3 regions of the Comamonas sp. DB36 genome follow, and region 1 is predicted to be linked to each of the others. Evidence: predicted binding sites of a transcription regulator. Region 1 holds the regulator's gene; each other region holds the start of a gene.
What was found. The regulator FNR, encoded in region 1, switches genes on or off when oxygen is low (the NO sensors DNR and NnrR bind a similar motif). The targets are predictions, from matches to a motif close to TTGATNNNNATCAA.

Region 2: ACSVDO_RS00455 (universal stress protein) is a predicted target of FNR. The motif match lies at 2,195-2,208, and genes of this name have one in related genera.
Region 3: dsrO (sulfate reduction electron transfer complex DsrMKJOP subunit DsrO) is a predicted target of FNR. The motif match lies at 6,389-6,402, and genes of this name have one in related genera.

What each region holds. Positions count from the first base shown of each region.
Region 1 is NZ_CP196631.1:1,604,592-1,614,156, reverse strand. Features, by position in the region: gene hemN (oxygen-independent coproporphyrinogen III oxidase) at 1-824, opposite strand, end outside; gene fnr (fumarate/nitrate reduction transcriptional regulator Fnr) at 1,037-1,759, shown strand; gene ACSVDO_RS07670 (hypothetical protein) at 1,784-2,068, opposite strand; gene ACSVDO_RS07665 (FixH family protein) at 2,149-2,436, opposite strand; gene ccoP (cytochrome-c oxidase, cbb3-type subunit III) at 2,529-3,443, opposite strand; gene ACSVDO_RS07655 (cbb3-type cytochrome oxidase subunit 3) at 3,474-3,614, opposite strand; gene ccoO (cytochrome-c oxidase, cbb3-type subunit II) at 3,627-4,256, opposite strand; gene ccoN (cytochrome-c oxidase, cbb3-type subunit I) at 4,273-5,712, opposite strand; gene ccoS (cbb3-type cytochrome oxidase assembly protein CcoS) at 5,776-5,913, opposite strand; gene ACSVDO_RS07635 (heavy metal translocating P-type ATPase) at 5,913-8,357, opposite strand; gene ACSVDO_RS07630 (universal stress protein) at 8,466-8,909, shown strand; gene ACSVDO_RS07625 (malonate--CoA ligase) at 8,935-9,565, opposite strand, start outside.
Region 2 is NZ_CP196631.1:97,794-107,358, forward strand. Features, by position in the region: gene minE (cell division topological specificity factor MinE) at 1-120, shown strand, start outside; gene ACSVDO_RS00445 (flavin reductase family protein) at 371-877, opposite strand; gene ACSVDO_RS00450 (3'-5' exonuclease) at 887-1,603, opposite strand; gene ACSVDO_RS00455 (universal stress protein) at 1,719-2,141, opposite strand; gene ACSVDO_RS00460 (metallophosphoesterase) at 2,264-3,118, opposite strand; gene hpxZ (oxalurate catabolism protein HpxZ) at 3,218-3,604, opposite strand; gene ACSVDO_RS00470 (AtzE family amidohydrolase) at 3,613-4,986, opposite strand; gene ACSVDO_RS00475 (DUF4089 domain-containing protein) at 4,983-5,195, opposite strand; gene atzD (cyanuric acid amidohydrolase) at 5,218-6,309, opposite strand; gene ACSVDO_RS00485 (LysR family transcriptional regulator) at 6,441-7,343, shown strand; gene ACSVDO_RS00490 (LysR family transcriptional regulator) at 7,410-8,372, opposite strand; gene ACSVDO_RS00495 (hypothetical protein) at 8,503-8,823, shown strand; gene ACSVDO_RS00500 (phosphoenolpyruvate carboxykinase (GTP)) at 9,125-9,565, opposite strand, start outside.
Region 3 is NZ_CP196631.1:2,994,831-3,004,395, reverse strand. Features, by position in the region: gene ACSVDO_RS13990 (ATP-binding protein) at 1-550, opposite strand, end outside; gene ACSVDO_RS13985 (response regulator) at 547-1,212, opposite strand; gene ACSVDO_RS13980 (tetrathionate reductase subunit A) at 1,292-4,471, opposite strand; gene nrfD (NrfD/PsrC family molybdoenzyme membrane anchor subunit) at 4,490-5,533, opposite strand; gene dsrO (sulfate reduction electron transfer complex DsrMKJOP subunit DsrO) at 5,549-6,331, opposite strand; gene ACSVDO_RS13965 (VanZ family protein) at 6,475-6,843, opposite strand; gene ACSVDO_RS13960 (Orn/Lys/Arg family decarboxylase) at 7,002-9,565, opposite strand, start outside.

The sequences.
Region 1 (9,565 bases):
CGCGCGAGCATGGCCAGCTTGGCGCCCGCGCCGGGCAGCGCCGCGCTGTCGATGCGCCGCTGCGGCTTGAAGCGCTCGGGCAGATGGGCGTAGGCATAGAGCGCGATGCGGTCGGGCCGCAGTTCGCCCACCTGGGCCAGCGTGCGCTCGAACGATTCGGGGGTCTGGCACGGCAGGCCGTAGATCAAGTCGACATTGATCGATTCGAAACCCAGTTCGCGCGCCGCCTGCACGAGCGAAAACACTTGGCTCGCAGGCTGTTCGCGGTGCACGGCCTTCTGCACCTGGGGGTCGAAATCCTGTACACCGAAGCTCAGCCGATTGAAGCCCAACTGCGCAAGAAAAGCCAGGCGTTCGGGCGTCACGGTGCGCGGGTCGACTTCGATCGAATACTCGCCGCCGGGCTGGAACGCGAAGTGGCGGCGCAGCAGCGCCATCAGCTCGGTCAGGCCTGCGTCGGTGAGGAAGGTCGGCGTGCCCCCGCCCAGATGCAGCTGGCTCACGGGCTGGCCCGTGCCGCAGTGCGCGGTATGCAGCGCGACTTCGCGCGCCAGATACTCGAGGTAGGTCTGGGCACGCTCGGGGTGGCGGGTGATGATCTTGTTGCAGGCGCAGTAGTAGCACAGCGCGGCGCAAAACGGGATGTGCACATACAGTGACAGCGGCCGCGCCTGACCGGGCGCACCCTGGCGGCGCTGCGCCAGCGCGAGGGTGTAGTCGTCCTGGCCGAAGGCTTCGACGAAACGGTCGGCCGTCGGGAACGAGGTGTAGCGCGGGCCCGGCACGTCGAAACGCTGCAACAGCTCGGGGGTGATTGCGGTCATGGGGGATCTTTCCTTGCTTTGGCGTACTTTGCCGCATCCCAATCTCCGCGACCTTGATGTCGATCAAGTCTTGCGCAGCCAGGGCCTGCGACAATTTGACGCATATCAGCAGCAGCCGTGACGCCATGTGCTGCGCGCTGCGGCGTTCCATGCGATAAAGGGGGCCGCGCCGCCCGTCAGACTCGCATCGCCAACCCCGAGGTCCCATTCCCATGAATCTACAAGCGATCAAAGCCTCCTGTTCCACCTGCAATCTGCGCGAACTGTGCCTGCCCATAGGCTTGAACGAGGAGCAGATGGAACGCATCGACACCATCGTCGCGGTGCGTCGCAAGGTCAAGCGGGGTGCCCTGCTGTTCCACAACGGCGAAGCGTTCTCTTCGCTCTACGCGATACGCACCGGCTTCTTCAAGACCAGCGTGGCGACCGAAGACGGACGCGACCAGGTCACGGGCTTCCAGATGGCGGGGGAGATCATCGGGCTGGACGGCATCGTCAACGACCACCACACCTGCGATGCGGTCGCGCTCGAGGATGCCGAAGTCTGCGTGATGCCGTTCGACAAGCTCGAGCAGCTGTCGCGCGAAGTCACGGTGCTGCAGAACCACGTGCACAAGGTGATGAGCCGGGAGATCGTGCGCGAGCATGGCGTGATGCTGCTGCTGGGCAGCATGCGCGCCGAGGAACGCCTGGCGGCGTTTGTGCTGAACCTGGTGCAGCGGCTGCACACGCGCGGTTTTTCGGCGTCGGAGCTGGTGCTGCGCATGACGCGCGAGGAAATCGGCAGCTACCTGGGCCTCAAGCTCGAAACCGTGAGCCGCACGTTCTCGAAGTTCGTCGACGAAGGCATCGTCGAAGTCAAGCAACGCCATATCCGCATTCTCGATACCGATGCGCTCAAGCGCATCGTCAACAACCAGCACGGCTGCGAATAACGGCGGCTGCGAGCGCCGGGCGTTTCAGTCCAGCGCCGGTGCGGGATCGCGCAGGCGTGGCGCGTCTTTTTCCCAGCCGTTGACTTCGGCCGGCCCCATGCCCAGCAGACAGGTCAAGGCGCTCGCGCCGCTGATGACCAGCCAGAACGCAAAGAACGACAGCGTATAGAACGTCTGGCGGCTCCAGGTGAGCGCCGCGCCCTGCCACTGGATGTCACTGGGATCGACGAAGCCGAACACCAGCATTTCCATCGCACAGGCCGCCAGGAAAGCAGGCCAGAGAATCCACATCAAGCGTTTTGCCCACATCAGGAACTCCTTTCGCAGCAGGAAATTCATTCTGCAGCCAAAGCCGCCTGCGGGCGCTGCGGAAAACCCGCGTACCGGCGTCAGCGGTCGGTGGGCACGTGTTCGGCCGGCGTCGCCGCGTGGTTGCGGCCGGTCAGCGCGGGCGCAAGGCGCAGGTCGGGTTTCTCGGACAGCGTCTGGTTGATCTCCACGCCGTGGCGGTAGTAGTCGGGATCGATCACCGGATCGGGATGGGCAGCAGCGATCCAGAACGTGACCAGGCCGGCGACCACGACCACGGCCGGGCCGCCGATCACCATCCAGACAAAACCGAATTTCCACCAGGGCCGGGGATCGTGTGCGGGAGCGTTGGCAGGATTTTGCGACATGGTGCGGCTTTCAAGGTTGCGGTCCGGGCGCCGGCGCTGCACGGCGTGCGGACGAAAAAAAAGGGCGGCAGCGCCGCCCCGAGTCGGCGCTATCAGCGCGCGGTGGCAGGCTTGCGCGAGAGGCTCCAGACGTAGGAGGTCAGCACATCGATCTGTCCTTCGGTCAGCTTGGCCTTTTGCGCCGGCATCTGGTTTTGCTTGCCGTTGGTGATGATGTCGATGATCGCGGCTTCACCCCAGCCATGCAACCAGATATCGTCGGTCAGGTTGGGCGCGCCCAAAGCGTGGTTGCCCTTGCCGTCCATGCCGTGGCACGCGGCGCAGGCCGCGAACTTGGACTTGCCCAGCGAAGCGCGCAGCGAATCGTTGGGGCTGCCCGACAGGCTCAGCACGTAGTGCGCCAGATTGCGCACGTCTTCGGGCGTGCCCACGGCCGCGGCCATCGGCGGCATGATGCCGAAACGGCCTTCGGTGATGGTGGTCTTGATGGTTTCGGGATCGCCGCCATACAGCCAGTCGCCGTCGGTCAGGTTGGGAAAGCTCTTGCCGCCCGCCGCGTCCGAGCCGTGGCATTGCGAGCAGTTGTTCATGAACAGGCGCTCGCCTATGGCCATGGCCTGCGGGTCTTCGGCACGCTCCTCGTGCGTCATCGTCGCGAAGCGCGCATAAAGCGGCTCGATCTGCGCCTTGGCCTTGGCCATTTCGGCCTCGTAGGCGCCGACCTGCGACCAGCCCAGCTTGCCCGACATCGATCCCAGGCCCGGATAGGCCACGAGATAGACGATGCCGAAGATCACGGTGATGACGAACAGCCACACCCACCAGCGTGGCAAGGGGTTGTTCAGTTCGCGCAGGTCGCCGTCCCAGACGTGGCCCGTGGTGTTGTCCCCGGTGGACATGACTTTCTTGCGCGCCGTGAAAAGCAGCAGCAGCGCGCAAAAAAGTATGCCGCCCAGTGTCAGCACGATCACGAAGATCGACCAGAAATTGTTTACGAAATCGCTCATGGGTTGTTCTCGTTATGCGGACAGGACTCTTCAGTCCTGTTCAAAGGGCAACTGCGCAGCCTCGTCGAAGCGGGCCTGGTTGCGGCGGGCGTAAGCCCACCACCAGATGCCCACGAAGAAGGCAAAAGACGCCAGCGTGACCACGATGCGCATGGTGGTGATGATGTCCATGGTGCTTTCCTCTTACTTCAGTGCCGTGCCAAGAACCTGCAGGTAGGCGATGACGGCTTCCATTTCCGTCTTGCCCTTGACCTCGTCGGTCGCGGCCTTGATCTCGTCGTCCGTGTAGGGCACGCCCACGCGGCGCAGCGCCGTCATGTGCGTGGCTATCGACTCATGGTCCGCAGGTGTCTTGGCCAGCCAGGCGTAGGCGGGCATGTTCGACTCGGGCACCACGTCGCGGGGATTGGTCAAGTGGATGCGATGCCATTCATCGCTGTACTTGCCGCCCACGCGGTGCAGGTCGGGACCGGTGCGCTTGGAACCCCATTGGAATGGGTGGTCATAGACGAACTCGCCGGCGACCGAGTAGTGGCCATAGCGCAGCGTTTCGGCATAGAAGGGGCGGATCATCTGCGAGTGGCAGTTGTAGCAGCCTTCGCGCTGGTAGATGTCGCGGCCCACCAGTTGCACCGCGGTGTAGGGCTTGACGCCCTGCACGGCTTCGGTGGTCGACTTCTGGTAGAACAGCGGCACGATTTCGGCCAGACCGCCGACGGCCACGACCAGCAAGGTCAGCACGATCATCCAGAAGTTGCTGGTTTCCACCTTCTCGTGGGTGAATCCGCTCGATTTTTTGTTTTGATCAGACATGTGAGGCTCCTAGAACTCAGGCGTGGGCCTGGTTCACTGCGGGAATGGCGACCTTGACCGAACGACCGTTGATGACCGTCTTCCAGGTGTTCCAGGCCATGACCAGCATGCCGCCCAGGTACAGCAGACCACCGACCACGCGGATCACGTAGAACGGATAGGTCGCCTTCACGCTCTCGACGAAGGTGTAGGTCAGCGTACCGTCAGGGTTGACCGCACGCCACATCAGGCCCTGCATCACGCCGGCAATCCACATCGCGGCGATGTACAGCACGATGCCAATGGTCGCCATCCAGAAGTGCAGCTCGATCGCGGGCACGGAATACATCTTGTCCTTGCCGAACAGGCGCGGGATCAGGTAGTAGAGCGAACCCATGGTGATCAGACCGACCCAGCCAAGCGCACCCGAGTGCACGTGGCCAATGGTCCAGTCGGTGTAATGCGACAGCGCATTCACGGTCTTGATCGCCATCATCGGGCCTTCGAAGGTCGACATGCCGTAGAACGACAGCGCCACGATAAGGAAGCGCAGGATGGGGTCATCGCGCAGCTTGTGCCAGGCGCCCGACAGCGTCATCACGCCGTTGATCATGCCGCCCCAGCTCGGTGCCAGCAGGATGATGGAGAACACCATGCCCACGGATTGCGTCCAGTCGGGCAGCGCCGTGTAGTGCAGGTGATGCGGGCCGGCCCACATGTAGGTGAAGATCAGCGCCCAGAAGTGGACGATGGACAGGCGGTAGCTGTAGACCGGACGACCGGCCTGCTTGGGGATGAAGTAGTACATCATGCCCAGGAAGCCGGCGGTGAGCAGGAAGCCCACGGCGTTGTGGCCGTACCACCACTGGATCATCGCGTCCTGCACGCCCGCATAGGCCGAGTAGCTCTTCATCCAGCTCGCGGGAATGGCGATGTTGTTGAAGATGTGCAGCAGCGCGATCGCAATGATGTAGGCACCGAAGAACCAGTTGGCCACATAGATGTGCTTGACCTTGCGGATGCCTATGGTGCCGAAGAACACGATCGCGTAGCTGACCCAGGTGACCAGGATCAACAGATCGATGGGCCATTCGAGTTCGGCGTATTCCTTGCTCTGGGTATAACCCAGGGGCAGGCTGATCACGGCGCCGACGATCACCAGCTGCCAGCACCAGAAGGTGAGGCTAGCGAGCTTGGGCATGAACAGCCCGGTCTGGCAGGTGCGCTGCACCACGTAGTAGCTGGTGGCGAACAGCGCGCTGCCGCCAAACGCAAAGATCACCGCATTGGTATGCAGCGGCCGCAGGCGGCCAAAGCTCAGCCATGGCACACCGAAGTTGAGTTCTGGCCAGGCGAGCTGGGCGGCGATAAGCACGCCGACCGCCATGCCTATCACCCCCCAGACCACGGCCATTATCGAAAACTGTCTTACGACCTTATCGTCGTAATGCACAGCACTGTTTTTTAGAACGTCCATCGCGCACCTCTTGTATTGCTTGCAAAGTGTTTATCCACCGGGCTTCTGGTGTATTGATACATGTCAATCGTTTCTCAGAATCCGCTCCCCCTCTTGCTCCACACTCTCGAACTGGCCTCGGTAGACTGCCCACCAAAGGGCGGCCACGATGACCAGTACCAGGATTACCGATAACGGGATCAGCAAATAGAGAATTTCCATCAGATCGCTCCTGTCAGGCCCACGGCCGGCTGCACGGCAGGACAAGCCGGCGCATCGACCATCGTCAGCGGCATGGCGCGCGCCAGGCGCGCCGCATTGAGCACCACCAGCAGCGAACTCAGCGCCATTCCCAGGCCGGCCAGCCAGGCCGGCATCCAGCCGACGACCGCCAGCGGCACCGAGACCGCGTTGTAGGCAGCGGCCCAGCACAGGTTCTGGCGCACGATGCGCAAGGTGCGCCGCGCCAGCAGCAGCGTCTGGGCGACCAGCTCGAGATGGTCGCCCAGCACCACGAAATCGGAGCGCGACTGCGCCAGCGGCACCGCGCGGCCAAACGCAAAGGAGACATGGGCGCCGGCAAGCACCGGGCCGTCGTTGAGGCCGTCGCCGCACATGGCCACATGGCGGCCGGCGGCCTGCTCGGACTGCAGGCGTGAGAGCTTGTCCTGGGGCGTGCAATCGCCCACCGCGACATCGATGCCGGTCTGCGCGGCAATGCGCTGCACGGCCGCATCGCGGTCGCCCGACAGCAGCAGCACGCGGATGCCCGCGGCGCGCAGCTGCGCCACGACGGCCGGCGCCTCGGCGCGCAAGTCCTCGCTCAGACCGAAGCGCATGAGCTCGCGCGGCTGGCCCTGGCCGTCTTCTTCGGTGAGCACCACCTGCTGCAGCGCCGACGCGCCCTGCTCCAGCGCACCCGTATGGCGCACCGAGCCCAGGCGGAACTGGCGCAGCCGTTCGGGCTGCAGGCTGTCGCGCACCACGGCGATCAGGCCGAAACCCGCACGTTCCTGCACCTGCACGATCTGCCAGCGCGCGGCCTGCGCCTGCGCCGCGGCATCATTGTCGGCCGCGCGCGCCACGGCGCGCGAGGCCGGATGCACAGACTGGCGCGCGAGCAGGCCCGCCAGCGCCAAGGCCTCGTCGGCATCGACACCCACGCCTGCCTGCAGGTTGCGCACGGCCATGCCGTCGCGCGTGAGCGTGCCGGTCTTGTCGAACACCAGCGTATCGACCGCGGCCAGGGCTTCCAGGCCCTGCAGATTGCGCACCAGCACGCCACTGCGCGCCAGCGTGCCCGCCGCAGTCAGCATGGCCACGGGCGTGGCCAGCGACAGCGCACAGGGGCAGGTCACGATCAGCACCGCCACCGCGACCATCATCGCGTGGCTGGGGTCGGTGGGCCACCACCAGGCCGCGGCCAGGCCGGCGGCCAGCAGCACGGCGATCAGGAACGGGCGCGCGATGCGGTCGGCGAGCTGCGCCAGCCGGGGCTTTTGCAGCGACGCGCTTTCCATCAGCGCGACGATCTGCGCGAACTGCGTGCCCTCGCCCACGGCGCGCACGCGCACCTGCACCACGGCGTCAAGGTTGTAGCTGCCGGCCGCGACCGCATCGCCCACATGGCGCAGCACGGGCGTCGACTCGCCCGTGAGCAGCGCTTCGTCGGCATGGGTACTGCCGGCGACGATTTCGCCGTCGGCGGGAAAGGCTTCGCCTGGCAGCACGCGCACCGTGTCGCCGGACTGCAGGCGGCGCGTTGCGACGCGCTCCCAGCTGCCGTCGGCCAGGCGCCGCTCGACGCTGTCGGGCAGGCGGTTCATCACGGCTTCGAGCGCACCCGCGGTGCGGTCGCGCAGCCGCATCTCAAGCAGCCGGCCCGAGAGCAGGAAAAAGACGAACATCGTCAGCGAGTCGAAGAACACTTCGCGGCCGAACGGGCCTGAAGGGTCGAACGTGCCCATGGTGCTCACGACGAAAGTGATCAGCATGCCCAGCGCGACCGGCAGGTCCATGCTCACGCGGCGCGCGCGGATGTCGCGCAACGCATTCGAGAAGAACGGCCCGCAGGCAAACAGCACAACAGGCAGCGACAGCACCCACGAGGCCCAGCGCAGCAGCGTTTCCATCTCCTGCGTGAGATCGCCGGGCTTGGACGAATACGCGGGCCAGGCGTACATCATGACCTGCATCATGCACAGCCCGGCGACCAGCCAGCGCCACAGCGCACGCCGGCTTTCGCGCTTGCGGATCTCGCGCGCAAACGCATCGCGCGCCGGAAACGCCCGGTAGCCCGCGCGCTCGACGGCGGCAATCCATTCGGAGGGCAGCACCTGGGAAGGCTTCCAGACCACGCGTGCACGCTGCGTCGCGGCGCTGACTTCGGCGCGCTCGACGCCAGGCACGCTGCGCAGCGCGTCCTCGATCGTCAGCGCGCAGGCGGCACAATGCATGCCGTGCAAAACCACATGGGAATCCCATGTGAGGGAAGCATCTGGTGGGGGTTCGGTTTCGTGGGTGGCAGTCGGCCCGACGGGCCTCCCAAATGCACTCCACTCCTGTGGGTCGTCCAGCAGCGAAGCGCTTGCCTCGGTGGACAGGGGGCCGAAATCGAGCGCTACCGTCTCCGTCGCTGCGGACGGTTCGGGAATCTTGTAGGACATGGCGCAAGCGTAACTGGGGCGAATCATACGCGTATTGATCTTCATCAATTGCGAAAAGCCAGATAAGCTTGAGTATCGGATCCATCCACGTTTAACTCAGGAGGCCGTATGTACCAACGCATTCTCATCGCCACCGATGGCTCCCCGCTGTCCGACCAGGCTGTCGAAAGTGGGCTATCACTCGCAGCGCTGTGCAAGGCCAGCGTCGTGGTCGTCAAAGTCGTTCCGCTCTATTCGCGCAGCTACCTCGAGGGCGGCGACTACACCAGCATCGATGATGTCAAGCGCATCGAGGACCAGTGGGTGCACAGCGCGCAGCAACTGCTCAACGGCATCGTCGCCACCGGAGAAGCGCGCGGCGTCGCCGTGAAAACCTGCGTAATGAAGTCGGACTTGGTCGCCGAAACGCTGATCGACGTCGCCAAGGAGCATGGCGCCGACCTGATCATCATGGCTTCGCATGGCCGCAAGGGCATCAAGCGCCTGCTGCTGGGCAGCGAAACCCAGCATGTGCTGACGCATTCGACCGTGCCTGTACTGGTGCTGCGTTGAACGCCGCCTGGGCGGCGTTCGCCGCTCAGGCCGCGAACAGCTGCTGATACTGGGCACGCAGCAGATTCTTCTGCACCTTGCCCATGGTGTTGCGCGGCAGCTCGTCGACCACGAAGCAGCGCTTGGGAATCTTGAAATTCGCGAGCTGCCCCTTCAATGCGTCGACCAGCGGCTGGGCCTGCAGCTGCGCGCCCGCCTTGGCCACGACCACGGCCACGCCGACTTCGCCGAAGTCAGGATGCGGCACGCCCACGAGCGCGCTTTCGGCCACGCCCGGCAGGTCGTTGATGAAGCTTTCGACTTCCGCGGGATAGACGTTGTAGCCGCCCGAAATGATCAGGTCCTTGCTGCGCCCGACGATGCTCACGTAGCCGCGGGCATCGATGCGGCCCACGTCGCCGGTCTTGAACCAGCCATCTGCCGTGAACTCCTCGGCGGTCTTTTCCGGCATGCGCCAGTAGCCCGGAAACACGTTGGGTCCGCGCACCTGGATATTGCCGATCTCGTCGACAGCCGCGGCTTCGCCCGCATCGTTGACGACCCGCACGCCCACGCCGGGCAGCGCAAAGCCCACGGTGCCGGGGCGGCGCTCGGACTGCCCGCCCTGCGCGGCATCAGGGCCCCAGGGGTTGGACGTCAGCATGATGGTCTCGCTC
Region 2 (9,565 bases), 1.5 Mb from region 1:
CTGATGGCGGTGATTTCCAAGTACGTAACCATCCACCCCAACGACATCAAGGTCCACCTCGAACGCCAGGACAACCTCGAAGTGCTGGAAGTCAAGATCGAGCTGCCGGAAGCGAAATAGAGCCCCCACGCTCCCCCACTGCGTGTGGGTCACTGCCCCCCAAGGGGGCCCTCGCCGCCTTGGGGCGGCCCGGCGGCGGCTCGTATCGCCCCCACGCTCCCAACCGTTCGCCCTGAGCCTGTCGAAGGGTGAACGCCGGACCTCACGCAATACGCAATGCTGCCGTGGGGCAGGCAGATTCCGCCCTGCAACGCCCTGACAAGCTCAGGGCGAACGGTATCGATTTTCTCGCAACCGCTGTCTAGGCCGCCTACCGCATGCGCCCATCGTGATAGATCAGCGGCGCCGCGTCATTGCGGTGGCTGCAATGCTCGACTTCGCCCACGAAGATCACGTGGTCGCCTTCCTGGTAGCGGCTGCGGTTGAAGCACTCGAAGGCCGCGACCGCGCCGTCGAGCAGCGGGGCGCCGCTCAGGCCGGGCTGGTGAACGACGCCGGCCCAACGGTCTATGTCCTTGGTCGCGAACTGCATTGCCAATGCCTTCTGCTCCGCGCCCAGCACATGCACCGCATAGTGCGTGCAGGCCATGAACACCGGCAGCGAAGCCGCGCTGTTGGCCATGCTCCACAGCACCAGCGGCGGATGCAGCGACACCGAGTTGAACGAGCTCACGGTCACGCCCACGGGCTGGCCCTGGGCGTTGAGCGCAGTCACGATGGTCACGCCGGTTGCAAACTGGCCCAGCGCCTTGCGGAATTCATGCGAGGAAAATTGCGGCGGCAGGGCTACGGCGGAGTGGGGTAGAGGCGAGTTCACGGGCAGCGATCACGGAAAGGATGGGCCTATTATGGGCTGAGCCTGATGCACCGTTGTGTCCTGGGGAAGAAGGCCGGCATCGCGGCCGAAGAGCTCGCCGCTGCGCAGCGGGAACTTCGCCGCCTGTTGCGCGAGCATGCGCGCCATCTGTGCCTTGGGGCAGCGCTGCAGCTCGGACAGCACACCGTGGCCGGTCTGGGCAATGCCCCAGCGCTGGCGCAGGTCCTGCTGCATGCGCGCCAGCAGGCTGGCCGCCATTTCTGCATCGGCCAGCGCGCGGTGGGCGCGTCCGGCGCGCGGCAGGCCCAGGTGGTCGACGATATTGCCCAGCTTGTGGCTGGTGGCCTCGGGGTAGAGCCGGCGCGACAGCAGCACCGTGCAGGCAAAGGCATGGGGCGCGGGCAGGCCCGCATGCGCGAGCTCGGCTTCCCAGAACTTGCGGTCGAAAGCCGCGTTGTGCGCCACCATGGGCGCGGCACCGACAAAGCGCGCGGCGTCGCGCATCACTTCCTCGGCTGCGGGCGCCGTCGCCACCATGGCATTGCTGATGCCCGTGAGCTGGGTGATGAACGATGGGATGTGGACGCCGGTGCGCATCAGGCTCTGGAAGCGGTCTACGACCTGGCCCGCTTCCAGCAGCACGATGGCCACTTCGGTGGCGCGTGCGCCCTGGCCGGGCGTCATCCCGGTGGTTTCAAAGTCGATGACGGCAATGGCAGAAGACATGCCTGGGATTGTCCCATGGGCATCGGGCGGCGGCCCGGCAATGAAAAAAGGCCGCGGACATGTCCGCGGCCTTCGGTTCCAGGCCTGGGTCCAGGCCGGGAAATCAAGGTGTCGCTCAGCGCACCAGCAGCACGGGAACCGTGCTGTGGGCCAGCACCTGGGTGCTGACCGAGCCCATCACCAGCTTGCCCAGCGCGCCATGGCCGTGGGTGCCCATGACCAGCAGGTCGAACTGGCCGTCTTCGGCCAGCTTGGCGATGCATTCGCCGGCGGGGCCGATCTTGCCCACGCCGGTGGCGTTGACGCCGTGCTTGGCCAGGAATTCGGTCACGGGTGCCAGCACCTTGTTGAACTCTTCCTGGTAGTACTCGTCGATCACATCCTTGCTCAGCGCGCTGCGCGCGCGCGGCGGCAAGGCGGCCTGCACCGTCACGGCCGTGTACTCATGGGTACGCGCCAACAACTCGGCGTGCGAGGCCAGGTAGTTCAGCATTTTCTGGGTGTATTCGCTGCCGTCGACAGCAAGCAATATTTTCATGGTGTTCTCCTGATGTTCAGAAACCAGATTAATCCCAGCAGAAATTGCGCGCCTTGATTTAAGTCATGTTTTTGCAGGCCGCTGCCGGAGAACCGCAGGGCTGGAATGCAAGCGGTGACCCATCATAGTTCCACGCATGCGCTGGGCCGGAAAAAGTCCTGCTCGCCCTTGCGCGCATAGCCCAGCGGATTGGCGACGACCCGGCATTGCCAGGGCGTGCCGTCGGCGCGCTCGCCGCGCACGGTGTAGTCGCTGGGCGCGTGCAGATGGCCGTGCAGCCACAGCGGGGCGTAGGCAAACCAGTCATCGAGCGCGTTGCAGAAACCCGCCGTGCCCGGCACCAGCCCGTAGCGCGGGTCGGCGCTGCGCAGGCTGGGCGCGAAGTGGGTCACGGCCACCGTGGGGCCGTCGAACGGCCGGGCCAGCGCGGCCTGCAGCCACTGCTGGCACAGCAGCGCCTGCTCGCGCATGGGCTCGGCGAGAAACGCTTCGCCGTGGCGCGTGCCGCCGGTCTTGCGCAGGTAGAAGTTGGCGGCGCGAAACGCCTTGTCGCGCAGCCGCAGCAGCGCGCCCAGGTCGCCCGACTGCACCTTGGCGTCCTGCAGCGCAATCGCGTCGTAGTCGGTCCACAGCGTGGTGCCGACAAAGCGCACGCCGTCCAGCACCGCGGTCTCGCGCTCCAGCCAGATCATTCCCAGGCGCTCGCAGGTGGCGCGCAGGCGCGCATGGGCGGCATCGAAGTCCTGGTTGTCGTATTCATGGTTGCCGGGAACGAAGATCACGGGGCAGGGCCAGGCCGCGTACTGCGGCAGTGGCGAAAAGCGCGCCAGCCCGAAGTCCTGGTCGCTCAGCAGCCCGCCCTCCTGGTAGGAGCCGATGTCGCCGGCAAGCACCAGCACATCGGCGCCGGCCGCGGGTTCGGGTTGGAAATGGGGGTGGGCTTCGAGGTGCAGGTCGGAAAGCAGTTGGATTTTCATTGCGGCGTCGTGGGCAGGAATTTTCAGGATTGCTCGCTGAACATCGCCAGGGTACCAACAAACGCGCCAACCGGCCCTTGCCGCGCCGATGGCCGGCGCTCACGCGGGTGGCGGCGCAAGCAGGCTCACATGCGCGGCCACCACGCGCCAGCCTGCGGGCGTGCGCAGCCAGGTCTGGCTCTGGCGGCCCGTGCGGTCGCTGCCACAGCGGCGGAACTCGACGTTGGCCGTGGCGCAGTCCTGGCCATAGGTCGTTATGACGGTGCGCAGCAGCGCGCGCTCCAGGCCGGCCGCGGGCCGCGCCGCGCGGAAGCCCGCAATGGCGTCGTAACCGTAGAGGTTCTCGGTCGCGCCATAGCGCAGCGTGTGCGGGCTGCGCCAGAACAGCTCGTCGAGCACGGCGACGTCGTTGGCGGTGAGCGCGCGCTCGTAGCGCGCGAACGCGGCCGTCACTTCGGCCAGGACTTCGGGAAGGTTGATCTGCATTGTTTCCATCATTGCTTCATGCGGGCCGTGCCCGCTTGTTCCAGGGCGCGCGCGGCGCGCAGGCACAGCGCTTCGTTCCAGGGGGCGGCAATGAGCTGCACGCCTATCGGCATGCCGCCCGTTGCTTCGGGCCACAGCGGCGCGGCCACCACCGGGCAGCCGGCAAACGAGATGGGCTGGGTCAGCAGGCCCATGGCCGGGCGGCAGGGGTGGGACACGCCATTGATCTCTATCCATTCCGTCCCCACCGCGGGCGCGCTGATCGGCGTCGCCGGCGCAAGCAGCAGATCCCAGTGCTGGAACAGCGCGTTCACCTGATCGCGGTAGGCGCGCCGAAAGCGCTGCGCGCGCAGATACCAGTCGGCGGGCTGCAGCAGGCCGGAAATGAAGCGCTCCACCGACAGCGGCTCGAAGTCCTGCGGCCGCCGGCGCAGATCCGGCAGGTGCAGGCTCGCGCCTTCGCTGGCGGTGACGATGAAGGCCGCGGCGCGCGCCAGCGCGGCGTCTGGCCACAGCACTTCGTCGCGCGCGCCCAGCGTGCGCGCGGCAAGATCCACGGCGGCGCGCGCCGGGGCGCTGGCGTGCTCGCGGAAGTAGCCGCCAAGCACGCCTATGCGCAGTCCGCCCGTGCCTTGCTGCAGGTCCGGCATTGCGGCCTGTACGCGCAGCGCATGGCAGCCCGGGTCCAGCGGGTCGGGGCCCTGCATGGCGTCATAGGCCAGGGCCAGGCCTTGCACGCTGTCCGCTATCGGGCCCAGATGGTCGAGGCTGTGCACGAACGGATAGGTGCCGCGGCGCGACAGCCGCCCGAACGTGGGCTTGAGCCCCCACGCCCCGCACAGCGAAGCCGGCACGCGGATCGAGCCGTTGGTGTCCGAGCCCAGCGTCAGCGGCACCTGGCGCGCGGCGACCGCCGCGCCCGAGCCGCCCGACGAGCCGCCCGCAATGCGCGTGCGGTCGTGCGGATTGCGCGTCGCGCCGTAATGCGTGTTCTCGGTGGTGAAGCCGTAGGCGTACTCGTCCATGTTGAGCGCGCCGATCAGCACCGCGCCGGCCGCCTGCAGGCGCTGCACCAGCAGCGCATCTTCATGGGCCGCGGGCAGTTCGCGGTTGATCCTGGAGCCCGCCAGGGTCGTGAGGCCCGCGACGTCAAACAGGTTCTTCACGGCATAGGGCAGGCCGGCGAGCGGCGGCAGGGCTTCGCCGCGCGCGCGGCGCGCATCGACGGCATCGGCCTCGGCGCGCGCGCGCCGCGCGGTGGTGGCGGTGAACGCGTTGATGGCGCCGTCGCCGGCCTCGATATGGGCCAGCGCTTGTTCGCAGACCTCGCGCGCGCTGCGCTCGCCGCTGGCAATGGCCTGCAGTATCTCTGAGGTGTTCATGCGCTCTCCTGCGCGCCGGGAAACGGCGCCGCGCGGTAGATTTCGGCGAGCTCCAGCTCGGGCGCGAGCGGCGCCTGCTCGAGCAGCCGCGCCATGGCCAGCGTGCGGCCGAAGTGCTGGGCGACCGCGGCCGCGCGCTGCGCGTCGAGCTCCAGACCCAGCGTCGGCGCCGCGGCCTGGACGTAGGCCAGGATGTGCTGTTCTTTCATGTCGGTTCTCCCTGGTGCGGTTTCAGGTGCGCGCGATCACGGCGACCGGGCCGCCGCCGGCCGGGCCCTGGTGCTCGGCGCCGCCGGAGACGTAGACCATGCCGTGGCCGACCACCGAGGCGACGACGGCGCCGGTGACGGCGCGCGCGTGGCGCGTAGAGTTGATGTCCGAGTCGCCCAGCATGGTGTGGCGCATGCCGCGCACCAGGCCGTCGGGGCTGGCTTCGGCCTTGCAAAAGACATTGACGATGCGCTCCCGGTCCTGATCACCGTGCAGGCCCAGCGCTTGCAGCGTGCGCCGCACGGCCGGCGCATCGATGGCGTCGGCCATCACGTCATGCGCAATGACCAGATCGCTGGTCGCCTGGGCGCTCATGCCCAGGGCAATCACGACGTTGTGCTCGACCTCGATTCCGGCCGAGGCCGAGGCCACGCCCGAGCTCAGGCGCCAGTCATGCAGCACTGCCTCGTCGGTCAGCGCCTGCAGGTCCGCTTCCCCGGTGGCCAGGGCAATGCCCAGGGCCGAGGCGCCGCGCGAGTAGCCCATGGATTCATAGGTGTCGGCCGTGACCGGCTCGCAGCCGCGCGCGCGCGCCGCGGCGATCTTGGCCGACGTCAGCAGCGGGCATTTCACCTGCACGAAATGCAGGTCTTCGGTCGACGCAATGCCCGCGTCGCGCATGGCCTGGCGCACGGCGGCGGCGGTCTCCTCGATCTGCGCGCGGCGGCCGATTTCCTCGGGCAGGAAGTCGCGCGTGAACGCAATGCCCAGCGTCAGCCGCTTGGCGCCGGCCAGGGGCGCGCCCTGCGCCGGCCGGCGTGCGAACACCGTGTGGTGCGGCGACAGCACGCCTTCGGTGCCGCCCGACATGACAAAGGCCACGCGCTTTTCCACGGCCTCGGGCGCCAGGTCCAGATGCCGGCCCAGGCAGGCCGCAAGCATGCGGGTGGCGAACTCGCGCGTGTAATCGTTGACGCAGCCGTTGCCTTCGGTCTTGCCCATGACCGCGACGATGTCGTGCGCGGCCACCTGGCCGCAGGCGATCAGCGCCTCCAGGCCCGAGATGTCGCCAGGGCTGCTGCTGGGAATGCGGATGACGTCGACGTGGTGCATGTTCTGTGCTCTTTCATGGAACGGGATGGCCCTGGCGGCACGCAAGCGCCATGCCATTGAGCGCTCTCGACCGAGGCTTTTTTGCGCGCCATGCGCTGCCGTTCTGGCATCGGTCTTGCGATGGGGAAGCCATGCAACACCTGCGCTTTCTCCATTACATAGACACCGTCGCCCGCTGCGGCTCGATCCGCGCGGCCGCCGAGAAGCTGCATGTCGCGTCGTCGGCCGTCAATCGCCGTGTGCAGGACGTCGAAGCCGAACTCGGAACGCCGCTGTTCGAGCGGCTGCCGCGCGGCGTGCGCCTCACGGCCGCCGGCGAGCTGTTCCTGGGCTATGCGCGCCGGCGCCAGGCCGATCTCGAGCAGGTGCGCTCGCAGATCGAAGACCTGGAAGGCATGCGCCGCGGCCAGGTCACGCTGGCCGCGAGCCAGGCGCTGGCGCCCGCTTTCCTGCCCCAGGCCATCCATGCCTTCCAGACGCTGCGCCCCGGCATTGCCTTTGACGTCAAGGTGCTCGACCGGCAGCGCGCCGTCGATGCCGTCACCGACTTCGAGGCGGACCTGGGCCTGATCTTCAACCCGCCCGATCTGCGCGGCCTCACGGTGCTGGCCCAGGCGCGCCAGCGCACCTGCGCGATGGTGGCGCCCGACCATCCGCTGGCCGGGCGCGAAAGCGTGCGCCTCAAGGACTGCATGGACTATCCGATTGCGGTGCCGGACAGCAGCCTTTCAGGCCGCAGCGTGCTCGAGGACCTGTTCGAGCAATCCTCTGCCCAGCCGCATCCGCCGCTGGTGTCCAACTCGTATGAAATGATGCGCGGCTATGCGCGTGCCGCCGGCGGCGTGAGCTTCCAGATCGAGATCGGCGCCGGGCCTGCGGCGGGCGCGGTTGCCATCCCCATCGCCGAGCGCGGCCTGCCCAGCGGCAGGCTGGTGCTGGTCGCGCTGCGCGAGCGCGTGCTGCCGGTGGCGGCAGCGGCGTTTGCCGAATTCGTCGCCGCCAGGCTGGTGGACGCGAACCAAAACGGGGAGTGATCAGCCAACATGGTGCAGCCCGGTGAGGCCTGCACCAAAACCGCTGCCGTTTCGGCCGCGGTGGATTCAAGGCGCAAGCGGAAAAGTGGTCTGGGCGGCGCGGAACAGCGCCTTGAGCAGCCAGTCGCCGGCGCTGGCCTGCGGGCCGCGGTGGCGCCACAGCGCTTCGACATGCACGGGCGGCACGCTGAACGGCAGTTCGCGAAGCGCCAGCGATCCGGCCATTCCGGTCACGGGAACGAAGTGGCGCGGCAGGATGGTCAGCAGGTCGGATTCAACCACCACCCGGCCGGCGGTGAAGAACTGGTTGACCGTGAGCACCACCTGGCGCTTGCGGCCCAGCGCGGCCAGCGATTCGTCGATGAAGCCGAAGGAGCGCCCGGAAAAGCTCACCAGCATGTGGCGCGCCGCGCAGTAGTTGTCGAGCGTCAGCGGTACATGGGCCAGGGGATGGCCTTCGCGCATCACGCAGATATAGGCACTTGCATAAAGCCTGCGGTTTTCAAAGCCGACGACGTCACCCGATTGCTCGCGCGCCGTCAGGTCGGCGAGCACCGCGGGAAAGTAGCCCACGGCGATGTCGGCCGTGCCGTCCTCTAGCAGCTGGCGCGGGTCGCGCGTGGTCAGCGGCACGACGCGCACCGAGACGCCGGGCGCTTCGCGTTCGATGATGGCGTACAGCGCGGGCACCAGTGTCGAGGCCGTGGCGTCGGCCATCGCCAGCACGAAGGTGTTGGTGGCCGTGGCCGGATCGAAGGGGTTGGGAGCGAGCGTCTGCTGCAGCTGGGCCAGCGCATTGCGCACTGCCGGCCACAACGCGAGCGCGCGCGGCGTGGGCTGAATCCCCTGACCGTGGCGTACCAGCAACTCATCGCCCAGGGCTTCGCGCAGGCGGCGCATCGCATTGCTCACCGCCGGCTGGGTGATCGCGAGCTTGTGCGCGGCCCGGGTCAGGCTGCGTTCGGCCATGACCTCGTCGAAGACGCGCAGCAGATTCAGGTCGAGGTGGTGGAAGCTGTGCGGCGTCATGGCGGCAATACATCACTCCTATGAATGATATTAATTCAAAAGATAAATTTGAAGTTGCATGGGGTAAACCCTATGATTACTGCATTGCCCGGCAATTTCGCCACAAGCGTCTGTAACGAGGGTTTCCATCATGACCAGCTTCGTAAATACCACCCAATCCTTTGAGCATTCCGGCGTCGTGCGCGTGCAGCGTGCCGCCGTGTTCCTGCAAGCCACCGCCGCCGACCTCACGGGTTCGCAGCGTCTGCCGCTGCTGGCAACTCTGCGGGCAGGTCTGCGCATGCTGGCTTCGGTGGCACGCCGCACTGCCGTGACGGTGCGCGCCGGCCACCGCGACTGGGTGCAAAGCCGCAAGCAGGCCGCCGAAGACGAGCGCACCTGGAACGCCGCGCTCAAGGATGCCCGCATCATGGCCGATCTGAGCCGTGCAATGCAAGGCGAAGCTCGCTGAGCCGCTGACCGGTCCCTGGCGGGGCGTCCCGCCGAATCAAGCCGCTGCCCACAAGGCCGCGGCTTTTTTTCGCATGGAAATAGCCCCCACGCTTGCTCGCTTCGCGTAGCCGCTGCCCCCCAAGGGGGCGTTTTTCATCTTGGGGCGGCCCGGCGATGAAAAAGCCCCCACGCTTGCTGGCTTCGCGTAGCCGCTGCCCCCCAAGGGGGCGTTTTTCATCTTGGGGCGGCCCGGCGATGAAAAAGCCCTGCGTAGCAGGGCTTGAACGGCAAGCGGGCAGGCCCGCTCCTCGGCACGAGGCTTAGTCGGCCAGACGCTTTTCCAGGTTGGCGCGCGTGGCCAGCAGTTCTTGCGGCAGCTTGTCGGCGAGCTGGGTGAACAGCGCGTCGTGCAGTTGCAGCTCGGCCTTCCACGCGTCCTTGTCGATGCGCGTCACGGTGTCGAACTGGGCGGCGTTGAAGTCCAGGCCATTCCAGTTGATTTCGGCGTAGGCCGGGCTCACGCCCAGCATGTTGTCCACACCTTGCACCTGGCCTTCGATGCGGTCGATCATCCACTTGAGCACGCGCATGTTCTCGCCGTAGCCGGGCCAGACGAACTTGCCGGCTTCGTCCTTGCGGAACCAGTTGGTCGTGTACAGGTGGGGCAGCTTGGCGCCCGTGGCTTCGAGCTTGGCGCCGATGTCGAGCCAGTGCTGGAAGTACTGGCTCATGTTGTAGCCCATGAACGGCAGCATGGCGAA
Region 3 (9,565 bases), 1.4 Mb from region 1:
TGAGTCCCAGGCTCCAGCACCACCAGGTCAGCAGCAGGATGCCGGCCAGGGCCACGAGAAAAGGCAGGATCAGCGTATAGGCAAAGGACTGCACCAGGTGTTCGCGCACGTCGATGCGGTCGGCCGTGGCAATGCGTATGCCGTTCTCTTCGAGCACATAGGTGCGCCAGTCCTTGCCGCCCTTGTGGATGTGGCCGAAACCGGCCGCGTTCAGATCGCTGAAACCGGGGCTGTTGGCGGTCTGGGCAATGGGGCGGATATCGACTTCGCTGCGCACCAGGCTGACCTCGCAGGCCACGCCGTCGCGCGCGATCACGGACAGGATGTCGGTCGCCGGTGCCCGCTCGCTTGCGGCGTGCTCCACGGGCTGCAGTTGCTGCACCACGCCGGCGACCATGCGCGTCGAGGCGATCAGGCGGTCGTCGAGCATGCTGTGCAGCTCCTGGCGCATGCTGGTGAACATCCATGCGGCGACGCTGCTCCACAGCGCGCACATGGTCAGGCAAACGCCCAGTACCAGGCGCAGGCGCAGGCTTGCGGCTTTGTTCATGCCGCGCGCGCGCTCAGGCGAAAGCCCAGGCCGCGCACGGTTTCAATGACTTCCTGGCCCAGCTTCCTGCGCAGATGGTGCACATGCACGTTGACGGTGTTGCTGCCCACGTCAAGATCACTGCCATAGAGGCTGTCGTGCAGCTGCGCGGCCGACAGCACGCGGCCGTTGGCCTGGACCAGCGCCGACAGCAGCGCCCATTCGCGCCGCGCCAGTTCCACGGGCTGGCCCTGGCGCGTGACCTGGGCGCAAGCCATGTCGATCGCGAAGCTGCCGAAGTCGAGCCGGTCGCTGGCGCGCCCGCCCGCGCGGCGCAGCAGCGCATGCAGGCGCAGCACCAGCTCGGTCAGATCGAAAGGCTTGGTCAGGTAGTCGTCGGTGCCGGTCTGGAAGCCCGCGACCTTGTCCTCGATGCGGTCGCGCGCGCTCAGGATGAGAACCGGCAGATGCCGCGCCGCGGCACGCCACTGGCCCAGCAGCCGCAGGCCGTCGCCGTCGGGCAGGCCCAGGTCGAGAATGCAGGCGTCGAAATGGCTGGCCGCGACATGGCAGCGGGCCTGGGCCACGTTTGCGGCAATGTCGGCGGTGAAGCCGTGCAGCTCCAGGCCGGTCCTGATGCCGCTGGCGACCAGCGCGCTGTCTTCCACAATCAATATATGCATGGCTGCCCAGAAAGAAAATCCGCCGCCATGGTGCACCGATCCGCGGAAAAAGGAGCGCGCTGCGGTATGTCGGCGTGTTTCAGACGCCCAGTCGCACCACTCTGACCGGCAGCCCCTGGCGCACGACGGCGCCCGAGACCCAGTCTATCCAGACGTTGTCGGCCGCCGGCCGCGTGGGGTCGACAAAGCCCAGGCGGTTGAGGTTGATGCCATTGCCATGCGCCGGGTTCGCGGGCGTGGCCTGGCCGTCGATGCGGTGGGAGACGGCGCCCAGCTGGGTGTGGCCGTAGCCATGCTCTATGGCCACGGCGCCGGGCGCCACGCCGGCGCGCACCATGGCCACGCCTTGCAGCCGCCCGCCCGGGGTCTGCAGTTCCACGCGGTCGCCGTTGGCTATGCCCAGCCGCGCCGCGTCGTCCTGATTCAGCGCCACCGGGTTGTGCGGGTGCACCTGGCGCAGGCGCGCCGCGCCTATGGACATCGAGCTCATCAGATTGGACTTGTACGAGCACAGCGACAGCGGCCAGTCCTGTTCGGGAAAATGCGCGCGCATGGCCGTGCCGTCGGCCAGGCGCGTCGGGTACCAGGTGGGGCAGCCGCTGTAGCGCTCGCCCGTCATCGAGTGGCGCATGCGTGCCAGGCCTTCGCTCCAGATCTGCAGCGCGGGCCTGTGGTCGGCCTTGACCTGCCCGTCCTTCCAGGCGTTCTCTAGCCGGTCGAAACGCCCGCCGCGCGTCAGGACCATGGCCACGCGCCGCACTTCCTCGGGTGCCAGGCGCGGGGTGATCAGCGGCATCAGCGCGTCCAGGCCGGTGATCGCGATATCGTCGTCCGAAGCTTCGGCCACGGGCTGGCCCGCCTGCCAGGCGATGTTGGCGATGCCGCGCAGGTAGAAGTCCTCGGCGCATTCGAGATCGACGGGCTGGCCGTCCTTGGTCGACATGCCGCCGGGGCCGAAGCCCGGCAGGGCCAGCGTCCTGGCGATCGCGAACAGCAGGCTTTCGAGATTGACGGGACTGCCTTCGGCGGTGCGCGCCACGGCGGGCGTGACCACCGGCCAGCGCACGGTGCTCGACTTGGCCACCACATCGGCCCAGGGCGCGCCCACGCCCCAGCTTTCATAGGTGATGGTATCGGGCACGATGTAGTCGGCCAGCGCCGAGGTTTCGTTGATGAACGGGTCGACCGAAATGAACAGCGGCAGCTTCTTCGGGTCCCTGAGCTGGGCGGCCAGCGCGTTCTCGAAACCGCAGACCCCGTACACCGGGTTGCTCATGTGGTTGATCCAGGCCTTGGCGCGATACGGATAGCCGAGCAGGCCGCCGGCCAGCATTTCGCTGCTCATGCCGCCGGGTGCGGGGTACCAGGGCGCGCGCGCCGGATAGGGGTTCTCGCCCGCGGCCTTCTTGCGCGCGAACTCGCTGCTGCGCTCATATGGAAAGCGCGTGCGCGACAGCGCCACGCCCTTGGGCGTGACCTTGCCCGCGAACTGCGCGAAGTTGTACCGCGGGCCCGGGCCAAACGGGCCGAACGGCCCGGCGTCCAGCACCCAGCCGCCCTTGACGTTGAGGTTGCCGACCAGATGGTTGAGCATGGCAATCGCATAGGCGGTGTAGAAGCCCGCGCCGTTCATGGTGCCGCCATGGGCGTTGGCCACGGCCTGCTTGCCGTGGCTGGTGAACTCGCGCGCCAGGGCTTCGATCTCGGCCGCGGGCACGCCGCATTCGGCCGCGTATTGCGCCAGCGTCATGCGCCGCGCTTCCTCGCGCAGCGCGAACAGCGCGCTGCGCACCGGCAGTTCGGCAGGCGCCGGAGCTGCGGGCGTGGCCGCGGGCGCGATGCCGCGCTCCACCCACAGCTGCGCGGGCTGATCCGTGGTGTGGGGCGCCAGGCTGCCGTCGGCCAGCTGCACCACATAGACATCTTCTGCCGTCTCGCTGCCTTCCGCGGGCGCGGGCAGCGCCCAGCCCAGGTCGGCGCCGCGCAGGAAATGGCCGTGGCGCGGGTGGTCGGGAGCGTGGATCAGCAGGTGCGTGGCATTGCTCCACGCCGCCTCGCCGGCGCTGCGCATAGCCGCCGGGCCGGGCTGGCTGAGAAAACGTTCGTCATAGCGCCCGTTGTCGAGCATCCAGCGGATCATGCCCATGGCCAGCGCCAGATCGGAGCCGGGCTTGACGGCCAGCCAGCGGTTGTTGTCGCCGCTCGCCTGGCTCGATGAAGACGGCAGCAGCGGCGACACCACGACGTAGCGGTAGGTGTTCTCGGGCCGCGAACGCGCTTCGGCCAGTTCGCGCCCCTGGCGCTGGAAAGGGTTGCCGGACTGGGCTGGCGCCGCGCCTATGAACAGGCCGAAGCGCGAGTTCGTCCAGTCGGGCTTGCCGTGCGGCATGCCCGACAGATCACCCAGCGCCGCGCCCGTGCCCACGCGGTAGCTCTGGCCGCAGTAGGCGCCGTGGTTGCTGAAGTTGACGGTGCCGAACGACTGCTGGGCGAAGCGGCGTATCAGCGGCGTGCGGCCTTCGTTGCTGGCGTCGGTGAACAGCAGCTGGTTGGACCTGGGACCGTATTCGGGGTTGTCGGCATCGATCAAGGTTTCGGTGTCGCGTATCGCGCGCAAACCTTCGACCGCGCCTTCGCCGAACAGGTCACCGCCTTCGCAGATTTCCGTGATCAGCTGCTCGAATGAAATCGTCTGCCACTGGCCGCCGCCGCGCGGGCCCACGCGCTTGAGCGGAGCGAGCACGCGGTGCGGGCTCTTCTGGTGTTCGAGCATGGCCGAGCCGCGCGCGCAGGCGCTGGCCCGGCCTTCGAGGCCATTGTCGCCGCCGAGCTGGGCATAGACTTCGCGCACCGGCGTTTCCATGGGCGCAGGGCGGGTCGTGGCCAGCGGGTGGTAGGGGTTGCCGGCAACGCGCAGGATCTGGTTGTGGGCCGTGTCCACGCGCACCCGCACCCCGCATTGGGTCCAGCAGCCCAGGCAGCTCGAAGGGCTCACGGTCTGGCCGGGCTGCGTCTGCAGCAGACCCGTGGCCGGGTCGATGCGAAATTCGGGCAGCAGCGAATTGCCGCGCGTGGCGCTGGCCGTGGCCACGCCCGAGCTGCCGGTGATCAGGCCCTTGCCGGCCTTGACCAGGGTTTCGCCATAGCCGGCCGCAAAGGCAGCCATGCCGCCCGCGGCCAGGCCCGTGCGCAGCAGCGTGCGGCGCTGCGCGTCCGGAGTGGTTTCGGGTGTGGAAGAGGGGGAATGCTTGTCGTTCATGGGAAATCTTGTGAGGTATCAGTTCGCGGCAGAAGCGGCAGGAGTGGCGCGCGCGGGAAAGCGCTCCAGCGCCCACAGCGCGAGCGTGGCCAGCGCCAGGCACAGGCCGAAGACGCCCAGCATGCCCATCAGGCCGTCGCCGCCCAGCGGCATGCGGTAGACGTAAAGCCCGGCGCCGTACTTGGGCACGCCTTGCACGCCCATGAACAGTGCCCAGCGAAAGCCCCAGGCCGCGGCCGCGACCGTCAGGCCCAGCGCCAGGGTGCGCGCCGTAGACGCTGCCCAGCGCCGCGGCTGGCACCACAGCAGCAGCACCGCGGCACCCAGCAGCACCGACAGCCACAGGCTCGCGCGCCAGACCGGGAAGTCCGCATAGAGGCGGGCGGCGGCATGAAACGAGGGCGTGTCGAAAGCCAGTCCTGTTGCCGCCCAGATGCAGGCCACGGCCAGCAGCGCCGCGCTCAGGCCCAGGCCCAGCCGCGCGAGCCAGGCGCGCACCTGGGCATCGCGGCCCGCGGGCAGCCAGCAGCTCGCGACCAGCAGCGCGCCCACGGCCGCCAGCCAGGCCGTGAGCGCCAGGTTCACCGGCACCCAGGGGTTGTTCCACAGCGGCCTGGCCTTGACCACGCTGATTTCAGCGCCCGTGTAGACCACGATGCTCAGCGCCGACAACAGCAGCGCCGCGCCCAGTGCGCGCATCCAGCCGGTGCGACCCAGCCACCAGGCCGCGCACATCGCGAGCGACAGCGCGACGAACGGCGGCAGCAGCAGCGCGCCCAGGGACATCCATGACCAGGGCGTGAAGTGGGCGTAGAAATGCCAGAAGCGCGCGGGCTGGTGCAGGTCGGCCAGCAGCGAGACGGGCGCGGCCAGGGCCGTGATGGCCAGCACCAGCATCGACAGCGGCAAGGCCTTGGCGGCCGGCAGGTGCGCGCGCGACCAGGCGCCCCAAACCGCCAGCAGCGCGGCGCCGGTGGCAATGCCCACCAGGAAGAAATACTGCACGGCCCAGGGCAGCCAGGCGGCTTCATAGGCCGGGGTCAACAATTCAATGATCTGCATGAATGTGCTACCTCGTCAGTGGGGATCGGCGAGCAGGCGCACGCTGGATTGGCCGTCGACGCCGTCGACAAAGGCATCGGGCAGGCCGATGTAGAACACATGGGGCGCGGTCTTGAGGCCGGGCTTGAGCACCTTGATCTGCTCCTTGCTGGCTGCCATGCGCTGGTTGATTTCGCTGTCGGCCTGGTTCAGGTCGCCGATCACGCGCGCGCCGCCCACGCAGCTTTCGACGCAGGCCGGCAGCAGCCCGGCCTCGAGCCGGTGCTCGCAGAACGTGCACTTGTCCGCGGTCTGCGTTTCGTGGTTGATGAAGCGCGCGTCATAGGGACAGGCCTGCACGCAGTAGCCGCAGCCCACGCAGCGTTCGTTGTCGACCAGCACGATGCCGTCGGTGCGCTGGAACGTGGCCTGCACCGGGCATACCGGCACGCAGGGTGGGTTGTCGCAGTGGTTGCACAGCCGCGGCAGGCTGACCATGGCGGGTGCGGCCATGCCCGGGGCGCTGACTTCATACTGCAGCACCGTGGTGCGGAACTGGCCTATGGGCGGCAGGTTCTCCATCGAGCAGCTCACGGTGCAGGCCTGGCAGCCTATGCACTTGCGCATGTCGACCAGCATGCCGTAGCGTTTGCCTTGCGCGCCGGGCCGGCGTGCCGGCTGACCGGGTGCTTGCGCGGCTGCGGGCGGGCTGCCCGCGGCCAGGCCAAAGGTCGTGGCCAGTGCGACCAGTTCCTGCAGGAAAGTGCGTTTGCTGTGGGGCGGGGCCGGCGTTGGCGTGGCCCCATTTCTGTCTGCCATGTTGAGAATTCCTCGATTGCTTTCGAGGGATTCTCATTTCATGCGGCAAGCTCGCCATTGATCTGCGTCAATGACGTAAGCTATTGATTTTATTGGGTTTTTTGCAAAACCCCGAATGATGCCGGGCGCAGATTAAGGCTGCATTAAGGGGGCGAAACCAGGCGCGCGCGCCGCAGGCCCAGCGTCACGCCCAGCATTGCGCCCAGCGTGTTGGCAACCGCGTCCAGGGCCTCGGCGCTGCGCGTCAGCGTGAACTGCCATTGACTCCATTCGATGGCCAGTCCGTAGGCTGCGCACAGCAGCACGACGCCCACGGCGCCGCCCAGGCTGGCACGGCGCGCGCCACGCCACAGCAGCCAGGCAAGAAGGGCATGCATGCCCGCATGCGCGAGCTTGTCGATATGCGGCAGCCGCCACCAGCCAGGCGCGGCGCCGCTGGCCTCCTGCAGGCAGCCCCAGGCCATGGCGGCTGCCCAGCAAAGCGCCGCCAGCCGCCAGGTCCAGGCGGGCAAGGGAGAAGATCGGAAGGTCATCAAGCGTCTGGCGTCCATTCCCAGTCTCGCAACGGGCGTGGTCCGGCACGCGGCACCACGGGCCGCCCCGCAGCGATGGGGCAAGCTGGGGGCCGGCCATCCGGCGCCCGCCGCTCAGGGCCGCGAAGGGCGGGAGGTCAGATTTTGCGGCTGAACTCGTCGGCGCCCACCTGCACCAGTGTCTTCTTGCCCTTGCCCGGCGTGGCCGTGGCGCGCGCCGTGCGCTTGGCCGTGGTCCGGTCTTCGGTCATGGTCGCGACTTCTTCCTGGGTCACGGTTTTCACCGCGGCCTTGGCAGGCGTTTTTGCCGCTGTCTTGGCGGCTGTCTTTGCCGGTGCCTTGGCCGCAGGCTTGGCTGCGGCCTTCACGGGCGCCTTGGCTGCGGCCGAGGCCTTTGCCGCTGCCTTGGCCGGTGCGGAGGCAGGCTTGGCCGCGGTCTTCACCGCAGTCTTGGCGGGCGCCTTGGCGCGCGCTGGCGCTGCAGGCTTGGCCGCGATCTTGGGCGCCTCGGCCACGCAGTCGGCGTAGTAGCGCACCACGCCGGCCTCGTCTTCTTCCTCGACCAGGCCGTGGATGTCGGTTTCAAAGCCGGGGCACATCTTCGCGAACTCGCGCGCGAACAGCAGATAGTCGACGATCTTCTTGTTGAAGACTTCGCCGGGAATGAGCAGCGGAATGCCGGGCGGGTAGGGCGTGACCAGGCCGACCGTGGTGCGGCCTTCGAGGCGGTCGATTTCCACGCGTTCCGTGCGGCGCTGGGCGATATGCGCGTAGGCGTCCGAAGGCTTCATCGACGGCGTCAGATCCGAGAGGTACATCTCGGTCGTGAGGCGCGCGATGTCGTACTTGGCGTACATCTGGTGCACATGCTGGCACAGGTCGCGCAGACCCATGCGCTCGTACTGCCGGTGCTGCTGGCAGAACTCGGGCAGGATGCGGTACATCGGCTGGTTCTTCTCGTAATCGTCCTTGAATTGCTGCAAGGCCGTGAGCATGGTGTTCCAGCGGCCCTTGGTGATGCCGATGGTGAACATGATGAAGAACGAGTACAGGCCGGTCTTCTCGACCACCACGCCATGCTCGGCCAGGTACTTGGTGACAATGGACGCGGGAATGCCGGTCTTGTCGAAAGCGCCGTCCAGGTTCAGGCCGGGCGTGACGATGGTCGACTTGATGGGGTCGAGCATGTTGAAGCCGTCGGCCAGATCGCCGAAGCCATGCCATTTGGCCGAAGCCTTCTTGCCCTTGGCCTTGGCTTTGGCGCGGAAGATCCAGTCTTCGGCCGTGCCCAGGCCTTCCTCGATGATGTCGTCCGGGCCCCAGACCGTGAACCACCAGTCGTTCTTGCCGAACTCTTCCTCGACCTTGCGCATCGCGCGGCGGAAGTCCAGCGCTTCGGCCAGGCTTTCCTCGACCAGTGCCGTGCCCGCGGGCGGCTCCATCATCGCCGCGGCCACGTCGCAGCTCGCAATGATGCTGTACTGCGGGCTGGTCGAGGTGTGCATCAGGTACGCCTCGTTGAACAGATGGCGGTCGAGCTTTTGCGTCTGCGAGTCCTGCACCAGCACATGCGAGGCCTGGCTGATGCCGGCCAGCAGCTTGTGGATGGACTGCGTCGCATAGACCACCGAATGCTTGGGGCGCGCGCGCTTCTTGCCCATGGCGTGGTAGCTGCCATAGAAGGGGTGGAAGGCCGCGTGCGGCAACCAGGCTTCGTCGAAGTGCAGGTTCTCCACATAGCCGTCGACCATGCTCTTGATGGTTTCGGTGTTGTAGAGCACGCCGTCATAGGTCGACTGCGTGAGCGTCAGCACGCGCGGCTTCACGGCCTTGGCGTCCACGCCCTGCAGCAGCGGGTTGGCGGCGATCTTGGCCTGGATGGTCTCGGGCGTGAACTCGCTTTGCGGGATAGGTCCGATGATGCCGAAATGGTTGCGCGTGGGCTTGAGGAACACCGGAATGGCGCCCGTCATGATGATTGCGTGCAGCACCGACTTGTGGCAGTTGCGGTCGACCACGACCACGTCGCCCGAGGCCACGGTATGGTGCCAGACGATCTTGTTCGAAGTGGACGTACCGTTGGTCACGAAGAAGCAGTGGTCGGCGTTGAAGATGCGCGCCGCATTGCGTTCGCTGGCGCCGATGGCGCCGTTGTGGTCCAGCAGCTGGCCCAGTTCCTCGACTGCATTGCAGACGTCGGCGCGCAGCATGTTCTCGCCGTAGAACTGGTGGTACATCTGGCCCACGGGGCTCTTGAGGAAGGCCACGCCGCCGGAGTGCCCGGGGCAGTGCCAGCTGTACGAGCCGTCTTCGGCGTAGTCGAGCAGCGCCTTGAAGAACGGCGGCTGCACGCTCTCGAGGTAATTCTTGGCTTCGCGGATGATGTGCTTGGCGACAAATTCGGGGGTGTCCTCGAACATGTGGATGAAGCCATGCAGCTCGCGCAGGATGTCGTTGGGCAGGTGGCGGCTGGTCTTGGTCTCGCCGTGCACATAAATAGGCACATCGGCGTTCTTGCGGCGCACCTCCTCGATGAACTTGCGCAGGCTCAGCACGATCGGGTCCAGTCCCGAGCCCAGCGTGAACTCTTCGTCGTCGATCGAGAGAATGAAAGCGCTCGCCCGACTTTGCTGCTGGGCGAATTGCGTCAGGTCGCCGTAACTGGTCACGCCCAGCACTTCGAAGCCTTCAGTCTCAATGG